DNA from 2 places in the Aquipseudomonas alcaligenes genome. Region 2 is predicted to be linked to the other one. Evidence: predicted binding sites of a transcription regulator. Region 2 holds the regulator's gene; the other holds the start of a gene.

Region 1 (12,032 bases), 1.3 Mb from region 2:
AGCGGGCGCCCGGGATATGCCCCTCGGCGTAGCGGGCGGCGGCGCTGAGATCGACCAGGATCAGCTCGGGTGCCTGCAGGCGGCTGGCCAGCTCGGCCGGTTCGATCACCAGCGGCAGGCCGGAGAAGGCGGACATGCGGAGTCTCCGAGGTGGAATGGAAAGGCGGATTGTAGCGGAAAGGTCAGGCGCCGCGGCGGGCGAAGGTGGCCAGGGCGCGCTCGATGCATTGCACGGTCTTGCCGAACACCTGTGCCGCCGCGGCGCCGATGTCGCCGCCGCCCTGGTCGGCGACCAGCAGCATCACCACCCGGCCGTTGCTGGCCAGCGAACGCAGGATCAGGTGTTCGCCGCTGAACAGCGCCTTGAGGCTGCCCGGCAGCAGGGCGGAGACCTGGGCCAGGTTGGCCGGGCTCAGGCGCAGCTGTCCGGGTTCGGCCAGCAGGCGGCGCAGTACCTGGCTCTGCGCCGGCTCCAGGCGCAGCTGCGCCGCCGCTGCGGGCAGGCCGGCCGCCTGCTGGGCCAGCAGGCGGCTGTGCGTGCGGTCGGCCAGCAGGATCAGCACGCGCTGCATGCCGCCGGCCTGCAGGGCCTGGCTGGCGCAGTCGGTCAGCTGCAGTACGTTGGCAAAGGACGAGGGCTGGGCCAGCAGGCGTGCGCAATGCTGTTTCCACTGCTCCAGCTGTGGATTCGCCGCAGGCTTGGGCGCCGCAGGCGGAGCCAGGTGCTTCAGGCGGCAGGCATCCCAGGGCCACAGCAGCGCTTCGGCCGGGTGCCACAGCTCGCCCCGATCATGCAGGCGCGCGCTCTGTGCGGCCTGCTGATGCACCAGTTGCTGCAGTTCCGGCAGGGCCAGCTGCAGGTAGAGTCCGGTCAGGCGCTGCCAGCGCAGATGGTGCTCGCAGCTCCAGTTGTGATGGCTGGACAGGGCCAGGCCGTTCGCCAGCAGGATGCTGTTGCCCGGCTGGGTCAGCCAGCGGCGCAGCGGTGGGTCGGCGTCGAGCATCTGCTGCTGGTGCAGCGGGTGCTGGTTGTCGCGGGCGATGTGCAAGGCCTTGACCAGCAGGCGCCGGTCCTCGACCAGCAGGCGATAACCCCGGATGATCCAGTCGGGCAGGCGCCACTGCCGGGCCAGCGCCAGGCACAGCGCCAGCAGCGGTGTGCCGAGCAGTTCGCGTTCGACCTTGGGCGCCGGCTCGCCGCAACCCAGGACGCGGCGTTCCCAGGCCTCGAACAGCTCGGGATGGGCCGCCACCAGCGGCCACAGCGGGGCGAGAAACAGCAGGCTGCCCCAGTGGATTTCCTGCCACAGGCGCGCCAGGCGCCCGGCGAACAGGCCGCTGGCCTGCTGCGAAGCATGCAGGCTGATCAGTTGCAGTTGGCGCAGCGGCAGGGGTATCTGCGCCTCGTCCAGCAACGGCAGCTGCTCCAGCAGGGCTTCCGCACGCTTCAGGCCGAGGCGGTTGAGGGCCATCTCCAGGCTTTCCGCCGGTTCGCCGAAACTCCCGGCGCTGCGGTTGGCCTCGCGCAGCATGGCCAGGGCGATGGCCGGGCTGTGCTGCATCTGCTCGGCGATGTCGCGCAGCGACTTGCGGCCGTCCTGCAGGGTGCGGCGCACGGTCTCGTGGTGGTGGCGGGCGACGGGCAGGCGCACCTCGTCCAGCTGCTTGAGCCAGGCGTCGAGACTGCGAGGACGGCTTGCGGATATGGGCATGCGGGTTGAGCCAAACTGGCTTTTCGCCTTTACTGCCTATAGTCTGGCGCAATACTTCCGATAATTAGAAGGGTTGTTTGAAATAACCCTTTCGACTGACTCATCAAGCTCAATTCCCCATGATCAAGATCATCGGCATCCTGGTAGTCCTCGGCTGCGTTCTTGGCGGTTTCATTCTGTCCGGTGGCAAGTTCATGGCCCTGGTGCATCCCTTCGAGGTGATGATCATCGGCGGTGCGGCCCTCGGCGCCTTCCTCCAGGCCAACCCCAGCAGCGCCTTCATGACGGTGTTCAAGAAGTCGCTGAAGATGTTCAGCAGCCGCTTCACCCATGCCTTCTACTTGGAAGTGCTGAAGCTGCTCTACGAGATCCTCAACAAGAGCCGCCGCGAGGGCATGATGGCCATCGAGGCCGATGTCGAGGATCCCAACGCCAGCCCGATCTTCAGCAAGTACCCGGCCATCCTCAAGGATGCGCAGATGACCGCCTTCATCTGCGACTACCTGCGCATCATGTCCAGCGGCAACATGGCGCCCCATGAGCTGGAGAACCTGTTCGACATGGAGCTGGCCAGCCTCAAGGAAGAGCTGGAGCACCCGGCCCACGCGGTGGCCAAGGTCGCCGACGGCATGCCGGCCATGGGTATCGTGGCGGCGGTGCTGGGCATCGTGATCACCATGTCGATCCTCGCCACCGCCGACAACGCGCAGATCGGCGAGAAGGTGGCCACTGCGCTGGTCGGCACCTTCCTCGGCATTCTCGCCTCCTACGGCTTCTTCTCGCCGCTGGCGGGAGCCCTGGAGCACGATGCCAAGGAAGAGCTCAATCTGTACGAGGCGATCAAGGCCACCCTGGTCGCTTCCGCCTCCGGCATGCCGCCGACCCTGGCCGTGGAGTTTGGTCGCAAGGTCCTGCTGCCGGCGCACCGGCCGAGCTTTACCGAGCTCGAGCAGGCCATGCGTGGCAACTGATCAAGGCTGAGCCATGGAGAACAACCAGCCGATTCTGGTCAAGCGGGTCAAGAAGGTTGCCGGCGGCCACCATGGCGGCGCCTGGAAGATTGCCTTCGCCGACTTCGCCACAGCCATGATGGCGTTCTTCCTGGTGATGTGGCTGATGTCCTCGGCCACGCCCGAACAGAAGAAGGCCATCTCCGGCTACTTCCAGGATCCGATCGGCTTTACCGAGAGTGCCAGCCCCTACGTCATCGACCTGGGCGGTACGCCCACCCCGGCCCCCGATCGCACCCTCAATCCGGAAATCAAGGATGCGCCGGATGCCCAGGAAGCGGCAGTCGACTCGCAGGACGACAAGGTCGAGGTCGATGCGCAGCAGGCTGAAAGCCTGGCCGAGCAGATCGAGCGCGAGCGCCTGGAGCTGCTGCTGCAGGAACTGCAGACCAAGGTCGAGGAAAATCCCGAGCTGCAGAAATTCAAGGACCAGATTCTCTTCGAGATCACCCAGGACGGCCTGCGCATCCAGATCATGGATGCCGAGAACCGGCCCATGTTCGCCCTCGGCAGCGCGCGCCTGCAGCCCTATTTCGAGGACATCCTGCTGATCCTCGCGGAAACCATCAAGGCGGTGCCGAACAAGATCAGCGTCAGCGGCCACACCGATGCCAAGCCCTTCGTTGGCGATGGCGAGTTCGGCAACTGGGAGCTCTCGGCCAACCGCGCCAACGCCGCGCGGCGCACCCTGGTGGCCGGCGGCTACCCGGACGAGCGGGTGGCACGGGTGGTGGGCTACGCCTCCTCGGCGCTGTTCGATCGCAACGATCCGTTCAACCCGGTGAACCGGCGCATCGACATCATCGTCCTGACCAAGAAGGCCCAGCGTGCCATCGAGGGCGAGCAGGATGGCGATGGCCAGGGAGAATCCACAGAGCCGCCGGCCCCCGTCGAGTCGCGTGTGCCTACCGAGGTGGTGGCGCCGGGTTCGGTCCCGACGGCGCCCGACGAGCCGGCACAGCCGGAGGAGCTGCGCCAGCGCCTGAACATCTTCGAGGATGGCGCCCTGCAGTTCGACCAGCCGCAGGAATAAACCAAGAGGCCGCGATCATCGCGGCCTCTGCGTATCAGTATTCCGGCTCGGGCAGGCTGGCCAGGATGTGCCGGTAGCTGGCCATGCGCTGCGGCTGGATGCGCCCGTCTTCCAGGGCCTGCAGCAGGGCGCAGCCGGGCTCGCGGTCGTGCTTGCAGTCGCGGAAGCGGCAGGTGCCGAGCAGGTCGCGGAACTCGATGAAACCGTCCTCCACGTCGGCCCGGCTGACATGGCCCAGGCCGAACTCGCGGATGCCGGGCGAGTCGATCAGCTCGCCGCCGCCGGGGAAGTGGAACAGGCGCGCCGTGGTGGTGGTATGGGTGCCCTTGCCGGTGACCTCCGACAGCTCGCCGACGCGGGTGTCCACTCCCGGCAGCAGGCTGTTGACCAGCGACGACTTGCCCACCCCGGACTGGCCGACGAACACGCTGACATGGCCGTCCAGGCGTGCCTGCAGCAGCTCCATGCCGCCGCCCTGGCGGGCCGAGACTTCCAGCAGCTCGTAGCCGAGCTGGCGGTAGGTGGCGATCAGTCCCTCCACGTGCGGGGCGTTCTCGTCGTAGATCAGGTCGGCCTTGTTCAGCAGCAGCAGTGGCTTGATGCCGGCGTGTTCGGCGGCGATCAGGTAGCGGTCGATCAGGTTGGCGTGCGGGTGCGGCAGCGGGGCGAAGACGATGACGATCTGGTCGACGTTGGCCGCCACCGGCTTGAGCTGGCCGCGCATGTCCGGGCGGCACAGCTCCGAGGTGCGCGGCAGCTGCGCGACGATCACGCCGTGGCCCTGGTTGCCGGCGCGCCACACCACCCGGTCGCCGGTGACCAGCGCCGGCAGGTTGGCGCGCAGGTGGCAGCGCTGGATCTGCCCGATCAGCTCGCCTTCCAGCGCCTCGACCTCGACCTGCACGCCGAAGTGGGCGATCACCAGGCCGGTCTGCTCGGGCCCGAGGTCGCCACCTTCCAGCTCCTCGAGCAGGCGCGACTCGCGCTTGGCCGCACGGGCGGCGCGCTCTTCCTGTACTTTCTCGATGCGCCAGCTCTGGCGGCGGGTCAACTGGCGTTTGGCCATGGCCTTTCCGAAGGATAAGAAAACGGCGGCGAGTTTAGCACGGGGGGCGGCTGGTTCTGCCGGCGGCCTGCTGGTACAACAGGCGCCATGCTCGAACACCTGCGCTCCCGCTACCCGGCACTGCTCGCCCTGCTGGCCCAGCTCCTGGCCCTGGCCGGGGTGGCGGCGTTGCTGCTGGCCCCGGCGCGCCTCGACGGCTGGCGCCCGACGATCGCCCAGGCGGCCCTGGCCCAGGGCATGCTGGCCGCGGCGCTGGGACATTGGCTGGGGCTGCGCCGCTGGTGGTTGCTGCTGAACCTGGCGTTCGTCCCCGGCCTGCTGGCGCTGCACAGCCGGCAGTGGCCGGCCTGGTGGTTCCTCGCCGCCTTCGTGCTGCTGCTGCTGGTCAACTGGAACAGCTGGCGCGAGCGGGTGCCGCTCTATCTCAGCGGGGCGCGTACGCGCCAGCGCCTGAGCGAGCGCCTGGCCAGGCTGCCGGCGGATTTCCGCTTCGTCGACCTGGGCTGCGGCCTGGGCGGTGCCCTGGTGCAGCTGGCGCGCGACTACCCGCGGGCGCGCCTGGTCGGGGTGGAAACCGCGCCGCTGGTGTTTGCGCTGGCCTGGTTGCGCTGCCTGCCGTACCGCAACTGCCGGGTACGCTACCGCAGCCTGTGGCTCGAGCCGCTGGGCGGCTACGACGCGGTCTACTGCTTCCTCTCCCCGGCGCCCATGGCGAGGCTCTGGACCAAGGCCAGGGCCGAGATGCGCCCGGGCAGCCTGCTGGTCAGCAACAGCTTCGACATCCCCGGCGTGCCGGCTGACGAGGTGATCGAGCTGCACGACTGGCGCGCGTCGCGGCTGCTGCTCTGGCGGCTGTGAGCGGCTAAACTGCCGGCATTCGCAGAGGAGCAGAGAGCATGCCGCAGAATCCCAACAACCTGATCTGGATCGACCTGGAAATGACCGGGCTGGAGCCGGAGCGGGACGTGATCATCGAGATCGCCACCATAGTCACCGACAGCGATCTCAATGTGCTGGCCGAAGGGCCGGTGATCGCCGTGCACCAGAGCGATGCGGTGCTGGCCGGGATGGACGAGTGGAACACCCGCACCCATGGCGAGAGCGGGCTGACCCGGCGGGTGCGCGAGAGCACCATCGACACCGCGGCGGCCGAGGCGCAGACCATCGCCTTCCTCGAGCAGTGGGTGCCCAAGGGCAAGTCGCCGATCTGCGGCAACAGCATCGGCCAGGACCGGCGCTTCCTCTACAAGTACATGCCGGCGCTGGAGGCCTACTTCCACTATCGCTACCTGGATGTGTCGACCCTGAAGATCCTCGCCGGCATGTGGGCGCCGCAGGTCAGGGACAGCTTCCAGAAGCAGGGCACCCACCAGGCGCTGGACGACATCCGCGAGTCCATCGCCGAGCTCAGGCACTACCGCGAGCACTTCCTGAAAGTGTGAGATGGCCCAAGTCCCGCCTAGCGCGGGCCTTTTTCATGGCGCGCCAGCGCCCACTCGACATGTTCGCGCACCAGGGCGGACGGATGCTCGCGCCTCGCCTGCAGGGCTTCGAGCACCGGGATGGTCGAGGGTGCATTGCCCAGGCCCACGGCCAGGTTGCGCAACCAGCGCTCGTAGCCGGCGCGACGTAGCGGCGAGCCTTCGGTGCGGGCCAGGAATTCCTCTTCGCTCCACAGGAACAGCTCGGCCAGGCCGCCGCTGTCCAGGCCGTGGCGCGGCCGGAAGTCGGACTGCTCGGTGGGGCGGGCGAAGCGGTTCCACGGGCAGACGATCTGGCAATCGTCACAGCCGAACACGCGGTTGCCGATCGGCGCGCGCAGCTCCTCGGGGATCGGTCCCTTGAGCTCGATGGTGAGATACGAGATGCAGCGCCGCGCGTCCAGCACATAGGGGCCGACGAAGGCCTGGGTCGGGCAGATGTCCAGGCAGGCCGAGCAGCGCCCGCAGTGCTCGCTGCCGTGCGGCGCATCCAGCGGCAGCGGGATATCGACGAACAGCTCGCCGAGGAAGAACCAGCTGCCGGCCTTGCGGTTGATGACCAGGGTGTTCTTGCCGATCCAGCCGAGGCCGGCTTGCTCGGCGATAGCCTTCTCCAGCACCGGCGCGCTGTCGACGAAGGCGCGGTAGCCGAACGGGCCTATGGCGCTCTGGATGCGTTCGGCCAGCTGCTGCAGGCGCTTGCGCACCAGCTTGTGGTAGTCGCGGCCCAGGGCGTAGCGCGACACGTAGGCGCTTTCCGGTTCGGCCAGGCGCTCGGCCATCCGGGTATCGCCGGGCAGGTAGTCCATGCGCAGCGACACCACCCGCAATGTGCCGGGCACCAGTTCATCGGGGTGCGAGCGTTTCGAGCCATGGGCGGCCATGTAGTCCATCTCGCCCTGGTAGCCGGCCTCCAGCCAGCGCTGCAGGTGCGCCCCGTGCTCGCCCAGCTCGATCCCGGTGATGCCCACCTGCTGGAAGCCCAGCTCGCGGCCCCAGTCCTTGATGGACTGCGCCAGTTGCGCGAGATCGGGGAGGGAGTCGGACATGACGGGGCGGCGAGGCAGGGGAGATGGGTATAATTCTGCCAGACCTCGCCCGAATCGCCGAACCATGTCCGATCCCTTGCCCCTTCCTCTCTACAGTGCCGCCCAGGTGCGCGACCTGGATGCCCGCCTGATCGCCGCCGGTACGCCCGGCTTCGAGCTGATGCAGCGCGCCGCCCATGCCACCTGGCGTGCCCTGCGCCGGCGCTGGCCGCAGGCCGGCGAAATCAGCGTGCTGGCCGGCGCCGGCAATAACGCCGGCGACGGCTACCTGATCGCCGAGCTGGCGCAGCGCGCCGGCTGGGCTGTGCGCGTGCTGGCCGTCGGTGCACCGGAAAAGCTGCAGGGCGATGCCGCCGCGGCCCGCGACGCGGCGCTGGCCGCCGGCGTGGTGGTCGAGGCCTGGGGCGAAGACACCGAGCTGCGCGGGGTGCTGGTCGATGCCCTGCTGGGCACTGGTTTTGCCGGCGAACTGCGGCCCCATTACGCCCAGGCTGTCGAGGCGATCAACGGCGCTGGCCTGCCGGTGCTGGCGGTGGATATACCGACCGGGCTACATGCCGATACCGGCTGCGTGGCGGAGCGGGCGGTGCGCGCCGACCTGACCGTGACCTTCATCGGCCTGAAGCTCGGCCTGTTCACCGGCGATGCGCCGGACTGGGTCGGCGAACTGCTGTTCGACGACCTGCAGGCCGACCCGGCGCTGGTCGCCCGGCAGCCCCATGTCGCCCTGCGCCTGGCCGGTGAAGCGCTGCCGCGGCTGGCGCCGCGCGCCCGCACGGCGCACAAGGGCAGTTTCGGCCAGGTGCTGGTGATCGGCGGCGACCGCGGCTTCGGCGGTGCCGCCCTGCTCAGTGCCGAAAGCGCCCTGCGCGGTGGCGCCGGCCTGGTATCCCTGGCCACCCGCCCCGAGCACCTGGCCGCCAGCCTGGCCCGACTGCCCGAAGTGATGTGCCAGCCCACCGAGTCCACCTACCAGCTGCCCGGCCTGTGCCAGCGCGCCGACGTGCTGGTGGTCGGCCCCGGCCTCGGCCAGCAGGCCTGGGGCCGCAGCCTGCTCAGCGCGGCGGCGGCCAGCGCGCGGCCGCAGGTGTGGGATGCCGACGCCCTCAACCTGCTGGCGACGGGCTGCGTCGAGCTGCCGGCCGACAGCCTGATCACTCCGCATCCCGGCGAGGCGGCGCGCCTGCTCGGCGTCACCACCGCCGCCGTGCAGGCCGATCGCCCGGCGGCGGCCCTGGCCCTGGCGCAGAAGTACCAGGCGGTGGTGGTGCTCAAGGGGGCCGGCAGCCTGGTGGCTGCGCCGGATGGCCGCCTGCGCCTGTGCGATCACGGCCATCCGGCCATGGCCGGCGCCGGCCTGGGCGATGTGCTGGCCGGCCTGCTTGGCGCGCTGCGCGCGCAGGGGCTTGAGGCGTTCGAGGCGGCCTGCCTGGGCGTCTGGCTGCACGCCAGCGCCGGCCAGCGCCTGGGTGCACAGGGCCGCGGCCTGGCGGCCAGCGACCTGATTCCGACCATTCGTCAGCTGCTGGAGGAGCATGCGCCATGTCTGCAGTGACCCTGACCCGCTACGCCGAAGGCGAGGACGCCATGCTCGAGCTGGGTGCGCGCCTCGCCCGGGCCACCGGCGGTCGTGGGGTGATCTACCTGCACGGCGACCTGGGCGCCGGCAAGACCACCCTGTCGCGCGGCATTCTGCGCGGCCTGGGCCATGGCGGGGCGGTGAAGAGCCCGACCTTCACCCTGGTCGAGCCCTACGAACTGGGCGAGGCGCGGGTCTACCACTTCGACCTGTACCGCCTGGCCGACCCCGAGGAGCTGGAGTTTCTCGGCATCCGCGACTATTTCGAGGGCGACGCCCTGTGCCTGATCGAGTGGCCGCAGCGCGGCGTCGGCGTTTTGCCAAAGGCGGACCTGGACATTACCATTAGCCCGCAAGGAGTCGGCCGTGCGCTGCAGTTGCAGCCACATAGCGCGCGGGCCGAGGCGTGGTGTGCTGCCTTATAAGAGTCTGTATATAAAAATGGGGAAGGCTATGCGCATGCGGGCGCTGTTCAGTGGGGTGGGGCTGATGTTGGCGGCCTTCGCTGCCGACGTGCTGGCCGCCACGGAAATCCGCAGCGTGCGCCTGTGGCGCGCACCCGACAACACCCGCCTGGTCTTCGACCTGTCCGGGCCGGTGCAGCACAGCGTGTTCACCCTGGCTGCGCCCAACCGCATCGTCATCGACGTCAATGGTGCCCAGCTGTCCACCCGCCTGGACCAGCTGTCGCTGAGCAACACGCCGATCACCGGAGTGCGCTCGGCGCAGCGTTCGCCGACCGACCTGCGCCTGGTGCTCGACCTCTCTGCCAGCGTCACGCCGAAGAGCTTCAGCCTGGCTCCCAACCAGCAGTACGGTCATCGCCTGGTGGTCGACCTGTTCGACCAGGAAGCCGGCGCCGTGCCGGGTGCTCCGCAGGCGCCGCAGGCCAGCCAGCCGCCGGTCGCCAACACCGTGCCGCCGGTGGCGTCCGCTCCCGCACAGCCGAGCAAGCTGCCACCGGTGCCGGGCGGCAAGCGTGACATCGTCATCGCCATCGACGCCGGGCACGGCGGCGAGGACCCCGGTGCCCTCGGCCCGGGCCGCAAGCTCTACGAGAAGAACGTGACCCTGGCCATTTCCAAGGAGCTGCAGCGGCAGATCAACGCCGAGAAGGGCTTCCGCGCCGAGCTGGTGCGTACCGGCGACTACTTCATCCCGCTGCGCAAGCGCACCGAGATCGCGCGCAAGAAGGGCGCCGACCTGTTCGTTTCCATCCATGCCGACGCCGCGCCGCGCGCCGCCGCCTTCGGCGCCTCGGTGTATGCCCTGTCCGAGCGCGGCGCCACCTCCGAGACCGCGCGCTGGCTGGCCGATGCCGAGAACCAGTCCGACCTGATCGGCGGCGCCGGCAACGTCAGCCTGGACGACAAGGACCGCATGCTCGCCGGCGTGCTGCTCGACCTGTCGATGACCGCCTCGCTGTCGTCCAGCCTGAACGTCGGGCAGAAAGTGCTGAGCAACATGGGGCACATCACCCCGCTGCACAAGCGCCGCGTCGAGCAGGCCGGTTTCATGGTGCTGAAGTCCCCGGACATCCCGTCGATCCTGGTGGAAACCGGCTTCATCTCCAATCCCAACGAGGCCAAGAAACTCTCCACCATCAGTCATCAGCAGGCCCTGGCGCGCTCGATCACCGCCGGTGTGCGGCAGTTCTTCCAGCAGAATCCGCCGCCCGGCACCTACATCGCCTGGCTGCGCGACTCCGGCAAGATCGCCCCCGGCCCGCGCGAGCACGTGGTCAGCTCCGGCGAGAGCCTGGCCCTGATCGCCCAGCGCTACCAGGTCAGTCTGGCTTCGCTGCGCAGCGCCAACTCCCTGAAGAGCGACACCATCAAGGTCGGCCAGACCCTGAGCATCCCGGCGACCGCCCTGGCAGCGCAGCCATGAGCGAGCCGCGGCGCATCCAGCTGCTGAGTCCGCGGCTGGCCAACCAGATCGCCGCCGGCGAAGTGGTCGAGCGGCCGGCCTCGGTGGCCAAGGAGCTGCTGGAGAACAGCCTGGACGCCGGCGCCCGGCGTATCGACGTCGAGGTCGAGCAGGGCGGCATCAAGCTGCTGCGCATCCGCGACGACGGCTCGGGCATCCCGCCGGATGACCTGCCGCTGGCCCTGGCCCGTCATGCCACCAGCAAGATCCGCGAGCTGGAGGACCTGGAGGCGGTGGCCAGCCTGGGCTTCCGTGGCGAGGCGCTGGCCTCGATCAGCTCGGTGGCGCGCCTGACCATGACTTCGCGCACGGCCGATGCCGAGCAGGCCTGGCAGGTGGAGACCGAGGGGCGCGACATGGAGGCGCGGGTGCAGCCCGCGGCGCATCCGGTCGGTACCTCGGTGGAAGTGCGCGACCTGTTCTTCAACACCCCGGCGCGGCGCAAGTTCCTGCGCGCCGAGAAGACCGAGTTCGATCACCTGCAGGAAGTCATCAAGCGCCTGGCCCTGGCCCGCTTCGACGTGGCTTTTCACCTACGCCACAACGGCAAGACGGTGTTCGCCCTGCACGAGGCGCCGGACGAGATCAGCCGTGCGCGCCGGGTGGCCAGCGTCTGCGGCCCGGCCTTCCTCGAACAGGCCCTGCCGATCGAGGTGGAGCGCAGTGGCCTGCGCCTGTGGGGCTGGGTCGGCCTGCCGACCTTCTCGCGCAGCCAGGCCGACCTGCAGTACTTCTACGTCAACGGCCGCATGGTGCGCGACAAGCTGGTCGCCCACGCCGTGCGCCAGGCCTACCGTGACGTGCTGTTCAACGGTCGCCACCCGACCTTCGTGCTGTTCCTCGAGATCGATCCGGGCGTGGTCGACGTCAACGTGCACCCGACCAAGCACGAGGTGCGCTTCCGCGACAGCCGCATGGTTCACGACTTCCTCTATGGCACCCTGCACCGGGCGCTCGGCGAGGTGCGCCCGGAGGACCAGCTGGCGGCGCCAGCGGCGGTGCAGCAGATCGTCCGGCCGAGCGGCCTGGCTGCCGGCGAGTTCGGTCCCCAGGGCGAGATGGGCCTGGCCGCCCAGGTGCTGGAGCGGCCCGCGGTCGAGCCCTCCGTGTGGCGTTCGCCGGGTGCCGGCTATCAAGCACCGCGAGCGCAGCCGGCCATCCCCCAGGCCGAGG
Region 2 (12,032 bases):
GATCTCCAACATGGGTCAGATGCTCTCCAGCTCAGACCACTCTTCCTCGGACATCATCTTGTCCAGCTCGACCAGGATGAGCAGTTCGCCGTTCTTGTTGCACACGCCCTGGATGAACTTGGCCGACTCCTCGTTGCCCACGTTCGGCGCGGTCTCGACCTCGGACTGGCGCAGGTAGACCACCTCGGCGACGCTGTCGACCAGGATGCCCACCACCTGCTTGTCCGCCTCGATGATGACGATGCGGGTGTTGTCGGTCACGGGCGCCGGCGACAGGCCGAAGCGCTGGCGGGTATCGATCACCGTGACCACGTTGCCGCGCAGGTTGATGATGCCCAGCACATAGGCCGGCGCGCCCGGAACCGGGGCGATCTCGGTGTAGCGCAGGACTTCCTGCACCTGCATCACGTTGATGCCGTAGGTCTCGTTATCCAGGCGGAAGGTTACCCACTGCAGGATAGGATCTTCGGAACCTTGCGCTGACGTTTTCTTCATGTCCCTAGCCTCGGTCTGATTGCCGCCCTTGGCGGCGTTCGCGGGTGAGCCCGCTTGTCATTAACTATAGAGCGCCGGCCGCTTCAGTGCGGGCGGGCCGCCCCGTTGCGCGTGGCGCCACTGGCGATCAGCTCGGCCAGGGCCGAGACGTCCAGCAGCGCACACATGTGTTCGATCACCGTACCGGCCAGCCAGGGGCGTTGCGAGCGCTGGCTGCGCCACTTGATCTCGCTCGGCTGCAGGCGGATCGAGCGGCTGACCTGGTGCACCGCCAGGCCCCATTCGTAGCCCTCGACGGAGATCACGTACTGCAGGCCCTCGCGGAAATCATCGCGGTAGCGCTCGGGCATCACCCAGCGCGCGGTATCCAGTACCTTCAGGTTGCCGGCCTGGCACGGCAGTATGCCGAGGAACCAGTCCGGCTGGCCGAACAGCGGGGTCAGCTCGGCGCCCGCCAGCGGGTAGATGCTGCCCAGGCACACCAGCGGTACCGCAAGGGTCAGGCCGGCGACGTCGAACAGCAGGCACTCGAACGGCTCCTCGGCCCAGCTCGGCCGGCCGTCGAAACTGACTGCGGCAGCCGGAAGCTCCGCCTGCACCACAGTAGGCTGCGGCTCGACAACCTGGACCACCGGTGCGGCGGGTTCCTGCACCACCGGCATGGGCAGCTCGATGGTCGGCAGCACCGCGGGCCTGGCCTCGGCCAGCGCCAGGGGGCGGGCCAGGACCGGGCGCGGCTCGTCGCGGCGCGCGTCGCGCACCTGCTCCTCGAGCACCGCAGCCTCGAATTCATCGATGTCGACGCTCTGTTCCAGCTCGGCAGCCGCCTCCTGCAGCAGGGCGTCCAGATAGGACTGCAGGGCCTGCTGGGAGCGGGTGGCGGGGACGGCGGTGCGACTCATAGGGCGTTCCACGAAAGAGGTCTGTACAGCCTATCGGCAGGTCTGGGCGCTGACTTGAACAGGTTTGTTGAGCATAGCCGGCTCCCTCAGGCTACCTGAGCGGCCGGCTGGCCGGCCAGCAAATGCTTGAGCAGCGCACGATAGGCGATCACGCCACGGCTGTTGCCGTCGAACTGCGAGGGCGTGAGCCCGGCGCGGCTGGCATCGCGCAGGCGGGTGTCGACCGGGATGTAGGCCTGCCACAGGTGCTCGGGATAGGCGTTGCGCAACACCCGCAGGGTGTTCAGCGAGGCCTGGGTGCGGCGGTCGAACAGGGTCGGCACTATGGTGTAGGGCAAGGCCTGCTTGCGCGAGCGGTTGACCATGTTGAGGGTGTTGACCATACGTTCCAGGCCCTTCACGGCGAGAAACTCGGTCTGTACCGGAATCACCAGCTGCTGGCTGGCGGCCAGGGCATTGACCATCAGCACGCCGAGCAACGGCGGACTGTCGATGATGGCATGATCGAACTTGTCCCACAGCTGCGCCAGGCTTTTGGCGATGACCAGCCCCAGACCGCTCTGCCCCGGCGACTGGCGCTCCAGGGTGGCCAGCGCGGTGCTGGACGGCAGCAAGGCAATGCTCTCGTGGCTGGTCGGCAGCAGCAGACTGGCCGGCAGGTCCCGCGGCACATTGCCCTGGTGCAGGAACAGGTCGTAGTTGCTGTGCTCCAGGGTATCCGGATCGTGGCCGAAATAGCTGGTCATCGACCCATGCGGATCGAGGTCGACCACCACCACGCGCTTGCCGGCATCGGCCAGCAGGCCCGCCAGGGCGATGGACGTGGTGGTCTTGCCGACCCCACCTTTTTGATTGGCTACTGCCCAGACTTTCATCGTCATCGTCCTCCCGGCGCGGTCATGCCTTACCGAGAACTGATAGGCGCCTCATGGCGCAGGCGTCGAAATATTGGCGGGACCGGTCACCGGCGCCGCCACTGGAGCTGGCGGTGCAGATTGCGTGCCAGCCCGCTGCAGTGCGGGGTCCGCCTGGGCCTTGGCACTGCCGACCCCGCTGATACTGCGCCGAACATCGAGATTGCGCGAGATCACCAGCACCACCCGGCGGTTGCGCGAGCGCCCCTCCTCGGTGGCATTGTCGGCCACCGGCTGGAACTCGCCATAGCCGACCGCCGCCAGACGCCCCGGGTTGACCCCGTCCATCGCCAGCATCCGCACTATGCTGGCCGCCCGCGCGGTGGACAGCTCCCAGTTGCTGGGGAACTGCGCGGTATTGATCGGCAGGTTATCGGTGAAGCCCTCCACGTGGATCGGGTTCTCGTAGGGCGCGAGGATCTTCGCCACCTTCTCGATCAAAGTGAAGGCCGTCTCGTTGGGCACCGCGTCGCCGCTGGGGAACAGCAGACTGGAATTCAGTTCGATCTCCACCCACAGCTCATTGCCGCGCACGGTCAGCTGCTCGGAGGCGATCAGATCGCCGAAGGCATCGCGCATGCTGGAGGCGATCTCCTGCAGTGGGTCGCTCGGCTCCTCGCTGGCGCTGCCGTTGGGATTGTCCTCGATCATCGAGCGGTCGGGCTCGGTGGTGCGCGGCTTCTCGTCGCCGATGGGAATCGGCTTGATCGCCCGCTCCGGCTCGCTGAACACCCCGACCAGGCTCTCCGACAGCACCTTGTACTTGCCTTCGTTGATCGAGGAGATCGAGTACATCACCACGAAGAAAGCGAACAGCAGGGTGATGAAGTCCGCGTAGGACACCAGCCAGCGTTCGTGATTCTCGTGCTCTTCGTGATTGCGCCGCCGGGCCATGCGCCCTACCCCGTCAGTCCATGAAGCCTTGCAGCTTCAGCTCGATGGAACGGGGGTTCTCACCCTCGGCGATGGACAGGATGCCTTCCAGCAGCATCTCGCGATAACGCGACTGACGCATGGCAATGGCCTTGAGCTTGTTGCCCACCGGCAGCAGCAGCAGGTTGGCGAAGGCGACGCCGTAGATGGTGGCGACGAAGGCTACGGCGATACCGCTGCCGAGCTTGCTCGGGTCGGCCAGGTTGCCCATCACATGGATCAGGCCCATCACCGCACCGATGATACCGATGGTCGGTGCATAGCCGCCCATGCTCTCGTAGACCTTGGCCGCCTGAATGTCACGGGCCTCCTGGGTATACAGGTCGACTTCGAGGATGCTGCGGATGGCCTCCGGCTCGGCACCGTCCACCAGCAGCTGCAGGCCCTTGCGCGCATAGGGGTCGGTCTCGATGTCGGCCACCGACTCGAGGCCCAGCAGGCCCTCCTTGCGCGCGGTCATGCTCCAGGCCACCACGCTGTTGATGCCACCGGCCAGGTCGATGCGCGGCGGGAAGATGATCCAGCGCAGGATCGCCAGCGCGCGCTTGAAAACCGCCATCGGCGCCTGGATGAAGGCGGCACCCAGGGTACCGCCGATCACGATCAGTGCCGCAGGGCCGTTGACCAACGCGCCAGCATGCCCGCCTTCCAGGTAGTTGCCGCCGATGATGGCGACGAAGGCGAGGATGACGCCGATGAGGCTGAGTACATCCATCAGACGCAGGCCTCGGCCAGGTGCCGGCCGATCTCGTCGAGGCCGTACACGGCGTCGGCCAGGTTGGCCTTGACCACCGCCATGGGCATGCCATAGATCACGCAGCTGGCCTCGTCCTGGGCCCACACCTGGCTGCCGCTCTGCTTGAGCAGGCGCGCACCCTCGCGGCCATCGGCGCCCATGCCGGTGAGCACCACGGCCAGCACCTTGTCGCTGAACGACTTGGCCGCCGAGCCGAAGGTGATGTCGACGCAGGGTTTGTAGTTGAGACGCTCATCACCCGGCAGGATGCGCACCGCACCGCGCGGATCGACCATCATCTGCTTGCCACCGGGCGCCAGCAGGGCCAGGCCAGGACGCAGCACATCGCCATCCTCGGCTTCCTTCACACTGATCCGGCACAGTTTGTCCAGGCGCTCGGCAAAAGCCTTGGTAAAGGCTGCCGGCATGTGCTGGATAAGCACGATGGGCGCCGGAAAATTGGCCGGCAGCTGGGTCAGTACGCGCTGCAGGGCCACCGGGCCACCGGTGGAAGTACCGATGGCCACCAGCTTGTAGGACTTGCGCTTTGGCGCCGCACCCTGAGCCGGAGTCGCCGGTGCCACGCTGGGCCGGCTGGAAGGGGCCGCGGCGGGTGTGGCGCTACTACGCGCTGTTGCCTGGGGCGCGGCAGCCGGCGCCGGGCTGGCCGCGGGACTGCTGAAAGTACTGTAACGCCGGTTGCTGCGGGCGATGGTATGGACTTTCTCGCACAGCAGCGCCTTGACCTTCTCTGGGTTGCGCGAGATGTCCTCGAAGTTCTTCGGCAGGTAGTCCACCGCGCCGGCATCCAGCGCATCGAGGGTGACGCGGGCGCCCTCGTGGGTCAGCGAGGAGAACATCAGTACCGGGGTCGGGCAGCGCTGCATGATGTTCTTGACCGCCGTGATGCCATCCATCATCGGCATCTCGTAGTCCATGGTGATCACGTCCGGCTTCAGCGCCAGTGCCTGATCGATGGCCTCGCGACCGTTGGTGGCGGTACCAACCACCTGAATATCGGGGTCGGCGGAGAGAATCTCCGAGACCCGGCGGCGGAAAAAGCCGGAATCATCCACCACCAGGACCTTGACTGCCATAAACACTCCAGAGGGACTGGCCGAGCCAGCCGCGAACGATCAGATACGACGCGCGTAGCGCTTGAGCATGCTCGGCACGTCGAGAATCAGGGCGATGCGCCCGTCACCGGTAATGGTAGCGCCGGACATGCCCGGGGTGCCCTGCAGCATCTTGCCCAGCGGCTTGATCACCACCTCCTCCTGGCCCACCAGCTGGTCGACCACGAAGCCGATGCGCTGGCTGCCAACGGTGAGGATGACCACATGTCCCTCGCGCTGCTCCTCGTCGACCGCGCCATTGACCAGCCAGCGCTTGAGGTAGAACAGCGGCAGCGCCTTGTCGCGCACGATGACCACTTCCTGGCCGTCCACCACGTTGGTGCGCGACAGGTCGAGGTGGAAGATCTCGTTGACGTTGACCAGCGGGAAGGCGAAGGCCTGGTTGCCCAGCATCACCATCAGGGTCGGCATGATCGCCAGGGTCAGCGGCACCTTGATGACGATCTTCGAGCCCTGGCCCTTGGCCGAGTGCACGTTGATGATGCCGTTGAGCTGGGAAATCTTGGTCTTCACCACATCCATGCCAACACCGCGGCCGGACACGTCGGAAATTTCGGTCTTGGTCGAGAAGCCCGGGGCGAAGATCAGGTTGTAGCACTCGGTCTCGCTCAGGCGATCGGCCGCGTCCTTGTCCAGCAGCCCCTTCTCCACCGCCTTGGCGCGGAGGATCTCCGGGTCCATGCCCTTGCCGTCGTCGGAGATCGACAACAGGATGTGGTCGCCCTCCTGCTCGGCCGACAGCACCACGCGGCCAGCCCGCGCCTTGCCTGCGGCCTCGCGTTCCTCGGGGCTCTCGATGCCATGGTCGACGGCGTTGCGCACCAGGTGCACCAACGGGTCGGCGAGGGCCTCGACCAGGTTCTTGTCGAGGTCGGTTTCTTCGCCGACCAGCTCCAGGTTGATCTCTTTCTTCAGGTTGCGCGCCAGGTCGCGAACCAGGCGCGGAAAGCGGCCGAAGACCTTCTTGATCGGCTGCATGCGGGTCTTCATGACCGAGGTCTGCAGGTCCGCGGTGACCACATCGAGGTTGGACACGGCCTTAGCCATGGCCTCGTCGCCGCTGTTCAGGCCCAGGCGCACCAGGCGGTTACGCACCAGCACCAGCTCGCCGACCATGTTCATGATCTCGTCCAGGCGTGCGGTATCGACGCGCACCGTGGTTTCCGCCTCGCTGGGGGCGGCGGCCGCAGCGGCAGGAGCCGCGGCGGGTGTCGGCTTGGCGGGCTCGGGCTTGGCTGCGGGTTTGGCAGCCACGGGCTTGGCCGGCTCCACCTTCTTGGCTGCAGGCGCCGGGGTCGCCGCTTTGATTGCAGGCGCCTCTTCCACGGCGCCGGCGAACTTGCCCTTGCCATGCAGCTGGTCGAGCAGCGCCTCGAACTCGTCATCGGTGATCTCGTCGCCACCGCTCGCCGCAACCGGAGCAGCTGGGGCTGCCGCTTTGGCTGCGGGGGCCTCTTCCACGGCGCCGGCGAACTTGCCCTTGCCGTGCAGCTGGTCGAGCAGCGCCTCGAACTCGTCGTCGGTGATCTCGTCAGCAGCGGATGCAGCAGCCGGGGCCGCCGCTTTGGCTACCGGGGCCTCTTCGGCCGCGCCGGCGAACTTGCCCTTGCCGTGCAGCTGGTCGAGCAGCGCCTCGAACTCGTCATCGGTGATCTCGTCGCCACCGCCTGCGGCGGGAGTCTCGGCAGCCGGCTGGTCGCCGATGGCATCGAGCAGCTGCTCGAACTCACTGTCGGTGATATCGCCACCGGGTGCCGCTTCGGCCACCGGCTCGGGCTCAGGCTCAGGCTCGGCAGCCTGCTCGTCGGCGCTCTCCGGTTCGGCCAGGCGTGCCAGCGCGGCCAGCAGCTCGGGAGTGGCCGGGGTCGGCTCGGTGCGTTCGCGCACCTGACTGAACATTTCGTTGACCGCATCCAGCGCCTGCAGGACCACGTCCATCAGCTCGGCAGTGACCCGCCGCTCACCCTTGCGCAGGATGTCGAAGACGTTCTCCGCGATGTGACAGCACTCCACCAGCTCATTGAGCTGGAGGAAGCCGGCGCCACCCTTGACCGTGTGGAAACCACGGAAGATGGCATTGAGCAGGTCCATGTCATCCGGCCGGCTCTCCAGCTCGACCAGTTGCTCGGACAGCAGCTCAAGAATTTCGCCGGCCTCTACCAGGAAGTCCTGGAGGATTTCTTCATCGGCGTCGAAGCTCATCGGTGCGCTCCAAAGGCTCTTCTAGAGCCCTAAAATCCAAGGCTGGACAGCAGGTCGTCGACATCGTCCTGGCTGGACGCGACGTCATCACGCTTATCGGCATGAATCTGCGGACCTTCACCCTTGGAAGGCTCTTTTTGTTGTTCTTGCTCGGCACGCAGCGCCTCCAGGTCATGCTCGATACCGGCGAAGCGGTCGACATGGCTGGCCATCAGCATCAGCTTGAGCAGGTCGCGCTCCACTTCGGTGACCAGCTGGGTCACGCGCTTGATCACCTGCCCGGTGAGATCCTGGAAATCCTGGGCCAAGAGAATGTCGTTGAGGTAGCCGGACAGACGCTGGCTGTCACGCTCGCTGCGAGCGAGGAAGAGTTCGATGCGCTTGGCCAGGTCGCGGAAAGCGTCGGCGCCCATCTCGCGGCGCATGAACTTGCCCCAGTCGGCAGACAGGGCCTGTGCCTCATCGCCCAGGTCGTTGACCAGCGGCGCACTCTGCTCGACCAGGTCCATGGTGCGGTTGGCCGCTTTCTCGGTCATCTGCACCACATAGGACAAGCGCTCGGTGGCGTCGGTGATCTGCGAGATCTCCTGCGCGTGCGGATTGCGCGGGTCGATCTGGAAGTTGACGATCGAGTTGTGCAGTTCGCGGGTGAGCTTGCCGACTTCCTGATACAGGCCGTGGTCGCGCGCCTTGTTGAGCTCGTGGATCAGGCTGACCGCCTCGCCGAAACGGCCCTTCTCCAGGCTCTCGACGAGTTGGGTGGCATGCGCCTTCAGGGTCGATTCGAGTTCGCCCAGGTGTGAATCATCGTGTGCCATAGCGCCCTCGCGGCGATCATCAGCCGTTAACCCGTTCGAAGATCTTCTCGATCTTCTCCTTCAGCACCTGGGCGGTGAACGGCTTGACGACATAGCCATTCACGCCAGCCTGGGCGGCCTCGATGATCTGTTCGCGCTTGGCCTCGGCGGTCACCATCAGCACCGGCAGATTCTTCAGGCGCTCGTCCGCACGCACCGCGCGCAGCAGGTCGATACCGGTCATGCCGGGCATGTTCCAGTCGGTCACCAGGAAGTCGAAACTACCGCTCTGCAGCATGGGCAGGGCCGTATTGCCGTCGTCGGCCTCGGCCGTGTTGGTGAACCCCAGATCACGCAGGAGGTTCTTGATGATCCGTCGCATCGTCGAGAAATCGTCAACGATGAGGATTTTCATGTTCTTGTCCAAGTCGACCTCCGTACAGTCCTAAACGCCACCGGCACCCCGGGACGTCGCAAATCTTGAAACCGGCTCTTCGTCAGCTGGCCCGCCACTCACCCAGACGTGCGCGCAAACGGGCGGCGCACTGGCTGTGCAACTGGCTGACCCGGGACTCGCTGACCCCCAGAACTTCGCCGATTTCCTTCAAATTCAATTCTTCGTCGTAGTACAGCGCCAGCACCAGCCGCTCGCGCTCCGGCAGGTGGGCGATGGCATCGGCCAGCGCCGCCTGGAAACGCTCGTCTTCCAGGCCGTGCAGGGGACCGCTGTGGCTACTGGCATCCTCGAGCAAACCGCCATGCTCGCCGTCCTGCATCAGGTCGTCGAAGCTGAACAGGCGGCTCCCCTGAGTGTCGCCAAGGATGCCGTAGTAATCCTCGAGACTCAATTGGAGTTCGGCCGCAACCTCTTGATCTTTAGCGTCTCGACCGGTTCTGGCCTCGATTGCGCGGATGGCATCGCTGACCATGCGGCTGTTGCGGTGGACCGAGCGCGGTGCCCAGTCACCCTTGCGCACCTCGTCGAGCATGGCGCCACGGATGCGGATGCCGGCGTAGGTCTCGAAGCTGGCGCCCTTGCTGCCATCGTATTTCTTCGAGGCCTCCAGCAGGCCGATCATGCCGGCCTGCATCAGATCGTCGACCTGCACGCTGGCCGGCAGGCGCGCCAGCAGGTGATAGGCGATGCGCTTGACCAGCGGCGCGTATCGCTCGATCAGCTGGTGCTGGGAATCCTGCGCTTGCGCCTTGTTGTACATGCGAAGTCCACTGGCTGCTGTCATACGGCCGTCCCCGCGATCGGCTGCTGCACCAGACGCTCGACGAAGAACTCCAGATGGCCGCGCGGGTTGGCCGGAAGCGGCCAGGTGTCGACTTTCTGGGCAATCGCCTTGAACGCCAGTGCGCATTTCGAGCGCGGGAAGGCTTCGTACACCGCGCGCTGTTTCTGCACGGCCTTGCGGACGGATTCGTCGTAGGGAACGGCGCCCACGTACTGCAAGGCCACATCGAGGAAGCGATCGGTCACCTTGGTCAGTTTAGCAAAGAGGTTGCGCCCTTCCTGCGGGCTGTGGGCCATGTTGGCCAGGACGCGGAAGCGGTTCATGCCGTAATCGCGGTTGAGCAGCTTGATCAGCGCGTAGGCGTCGGTGATCGAGGTCGGCTCGTCGCAGACCACCACCAGCACCTCCTGGGCGGCACGGACGAAGCTGACCACGCCGTCGCCGATGCCGGCGGCGGTGTCGATTACCAGCACATCAAGGTTGTCGCTGATGTCGCTGAAGGCCTGGATCAGGCCGGCATGCTGTACCGGCGACAGCTGCACCATGCTCTGCGTACCGGATGCCGCGGGCACGATGCGGATGCCGCCGGGCCCTTGCAGCAGCACGTCCTTGAGGTCGCACTCGCCGTTTATCACATCGGCCAGGGTGCGCTTGGGCGTCAGGCCGAGCAGTACGTCGACGTTGGCCAGGCCCAGGTCGGCGTCCATCAGCATGACCCGGCGACCGAGGTCGGCCAGCGCCAGCGACAGATTCACCGACACGTTGGTCTTGCCGACGCCGCCCTTGCCGCCAGTGACTGCGATCACCTGTACGGGATGCATACTACCCATGTTCTTCTCTTACCTTGTCTTGCCTGGTCTGGGCTGGTCGGGCAACTACACCGACCTGTTCCTACACACTAGAACGCCTTGCGCGCCACCGCCTGCCCTACCCCGCGCGACGCGGGTGGTAGAAGCCGGCAAACATGTCGGCCATGGCTTCCTCGCTCGGATCTTCCTCGGTCTGCAGGCTCACGGCGCGACTCACCAACTGGTGGCTGCGCGGTACCTGCAGATCGTCCGGAATCTTCGGCCCGTCAGCCAGATAGGCTACCGGGAGATGCTGGCTGATGGCCAGCCCCAGAACTTCACCTAGATTGGCCGCCTCGTCCACCTTGCTCAGGATGCAGCCGGCCAGGCCGCACTGCTTGTAGCTGTGATAGGCGGCCTTGAGCACCTGGGCCTGGCTGGTGGCAGCCAGCACCAGGTAGTTCTTCGCCTTCAGGCCGCGCGCAGCCAGGCTCTCCAGCTGCAGGCGCAGGGCCGGGTCGTTGCCCGGCAGGCCGGCGGTGTCGATCAGGATCACCTTCTTGCGCGCCAGCGGTGCCAGGGCCTGGATCAGCGACTGGCCCGGATCGACCTGGGTCACGGAAACGTTGAGGATGCGGCCGAGGGTCTTGATCTGCTCCTGGGCGCCGATACGGAAGCTGTCCATGCTGACCAGGGCGATGCTCTGCGAGCCGTACTTCAGCACGTAGCGCGCGGCCATCTTGGCCAGGGTGGTGGTCTTGCCCATGCCGGCCGGGCCGACCAGGGCGATCACCCCGCCCTCCTCCAGCGGCTCGACCGCCGGGGTCTTGATCGCATGGGCCAGATGGGCCAGCAGCATGCGCCAGGCCTGGCGCGGATCGGCGACCTTGGCCACGCGCTCCAGCAGCGCCTTGGACAGCTCGGCGGACAGGCCCATGCGCTGCAGGCGACGCCACAGGTTGGCCTGCTGCGGCTTGCGGTTCTGCAGCTGGCCCCAGGCGATGGAGCCCAACTGCACCTCGATCAGTTCACGCAGACCGTGCAGCTCGAAGCGCATGGCATCCAGGGCGCGCTGGTCGACCGCGGCGGCGGTCGGCTTGCTGGCAGCCTGCGGAGCGGCCACCGGGCGCTGCACCTTGACCGCAGTGGCCGGCAGCTCGGGAGCGATCAGCGATTCGTTGGCGAACAGCTGGCGATCCTTGCGCTCGTCGGCCACCGCGCGGATGGTCAGCTCGGCCTGGGCATTGGCGATCTTCGCCTGGGTCTTGCGCAGCTCGGCCTCCAGCGCCGGGTTGGGCGTACGCGCCGGGGTGGCCGGCTGGTAGTCCAGCGCCGCGGTCAGCTCCACGCCGCCGGCCACGCGGCGGTTGCCGATGATGGCGGCGTCGGCGCCCAGTTCGTCACGCACCAGCTTCATGGCGGTACGCATATCGGCGGCGAAGAAGCGTTTGACTTGCATGGCTTAGAACCCTCAGTTCTGGCCGACCGTGGCGACGATCGTGACCTGCTTGTTGTCCGGTATTTCCTGGTAGGCCAGTACATGCATGTTGGGTACGGCGAGCCGCGCGAATCGCGACAGCATCGCCCGGACCGGGCCGGCCACCAGCAGGATCACCGGCTTGCCGAGCATTTCCTGGCGCTGCGCCGCTTCCACCAGGGAGCGTTGCAGCTTCTCGGCCATTCCGGGTTCGAGGAGGATGCCATCCTCAGAGCCCTGACCGGCCTTCTGCAGGCTATTGAGCAATAACTGTTCCAACCTGGGCTCCAGAGTGATCACAGGCAGCTCCGGCTCTAGTCCCACAATGCTTTGCACGATTGCACGGGCCAGTGCGACGCGAACCGCGGCGACCATCGCGGCGGGATCTTGACTCTTGCCGGCGACATTGGA

Evidence for each region. Region 2 encodes FliA, which starts transcription of late flagellar genes. Its sites were predicted from a motif close to CTAAAGTTTNNNNNNNNNNNGCCGNTAA; they were not measured.
Region 1: the regulator FliA is predicted to act here: its motif matches at 1,749-1,776, upstream of motA (flagellar motor stator protein MotA).

What each region holds. Positions count from the first base shown of each region.
Region 1 is NZ_CP154874.1:2,980,636-2,992,667, forward strand. It holds gene AAG092_RS14350 (rhodanese-like domain-containing protein) at 1-136, opposite strand, end outside; gene AAG092_RS14355 (HDOD domain-containing protein) at 183-1,712, opposite strand; gene motA (flagellar motor stator protein MotA) at 1,832-2,683, shown strand; gene motB (flagellar motor protein MotB) at 2,697-3,755, shown strand; gene rsgA (small ribosomal subunit biogenesis GTPase RsgA) at 3,790-4,821, opposite strand; gene AAG092_RS14375 (class I SAM-dependent methyltransferase) at 4,909-5,679, shown strand; gene orn (oligoribonuclease) at 5,718-6,263, shown strand; gene queG (tRNA epoxyqueuosine(34) reductase QueG) at 6,281-7,351, opposite strand; gene AAG092_RS14390 (NAD(P)H-hydrate dehydratase) at 7,416-8,906, shown strand; gene tsaE (tRNA (adenosine(37)-N6)-threonylcarbamoyltransferase complex ATPase subunit type 1 TsaE) at 8,894-9,355, shown strand; gene AAG092_RS14400 (N-acetylmuramoyl-L-alanine amidase) at 9,372-10,820, shown strand; gene mutL (DNA mismatch repair endonuclease MutL) at 10,817-12,032, shown strand, end outside.
Region 2 is NZ_CP154874.1:190,147-202,178, reverse strand. It holds gene AAG092_RS01010 (DUF2802 domain-containing protein) at 1-12, opposite strand, end outside; gene AAG092_RS01005 (chemotaxis protein CheW) at 16-495, opposite strand; gene AAG092_RS01000 (CheW domain-containing protein) at 579-1,397, opposite strand; gene AAG092_RS00995 (ParA family protein) at 1,484-2,272, opposite strand; gene motD (flagellar motor protein MotD) at 2,324-3,205, opposite strand; gene AAG092_RS00985 (flagellar motor protein) at 3,219-3,959, opposite strand; gene AAG092_RS00980 (chemotaxis response regulator protein-glutamate methylesterase) at 3,959-5,077, opposite strand; gene AAG092_RS00975 (chemotaxis protein CheA) at 5,117-7,318, opposite strand; gene AAG092_RS00970 (protein phosphatase CheZ) at 7,348-8,136, opposite strand; gene AAG092_RS00965 (chemotaxis response regulator CheY) at 8,156-8,530, opposite strand; gene fliA (RNA polymerase sigma factor FliA) at 8,613-9,356, opposite strand; gene fleN (flagellar synthesis regulator FleN) at 9,353-10,186, opposite strand; gene flhF (flagellar biosynthesis protein FlhF) at 10,284-11,603, opposite strand; gene flhA (flagellar biosynthesis protein FlhA) at 11,616-12,032, opposite strand, start outside.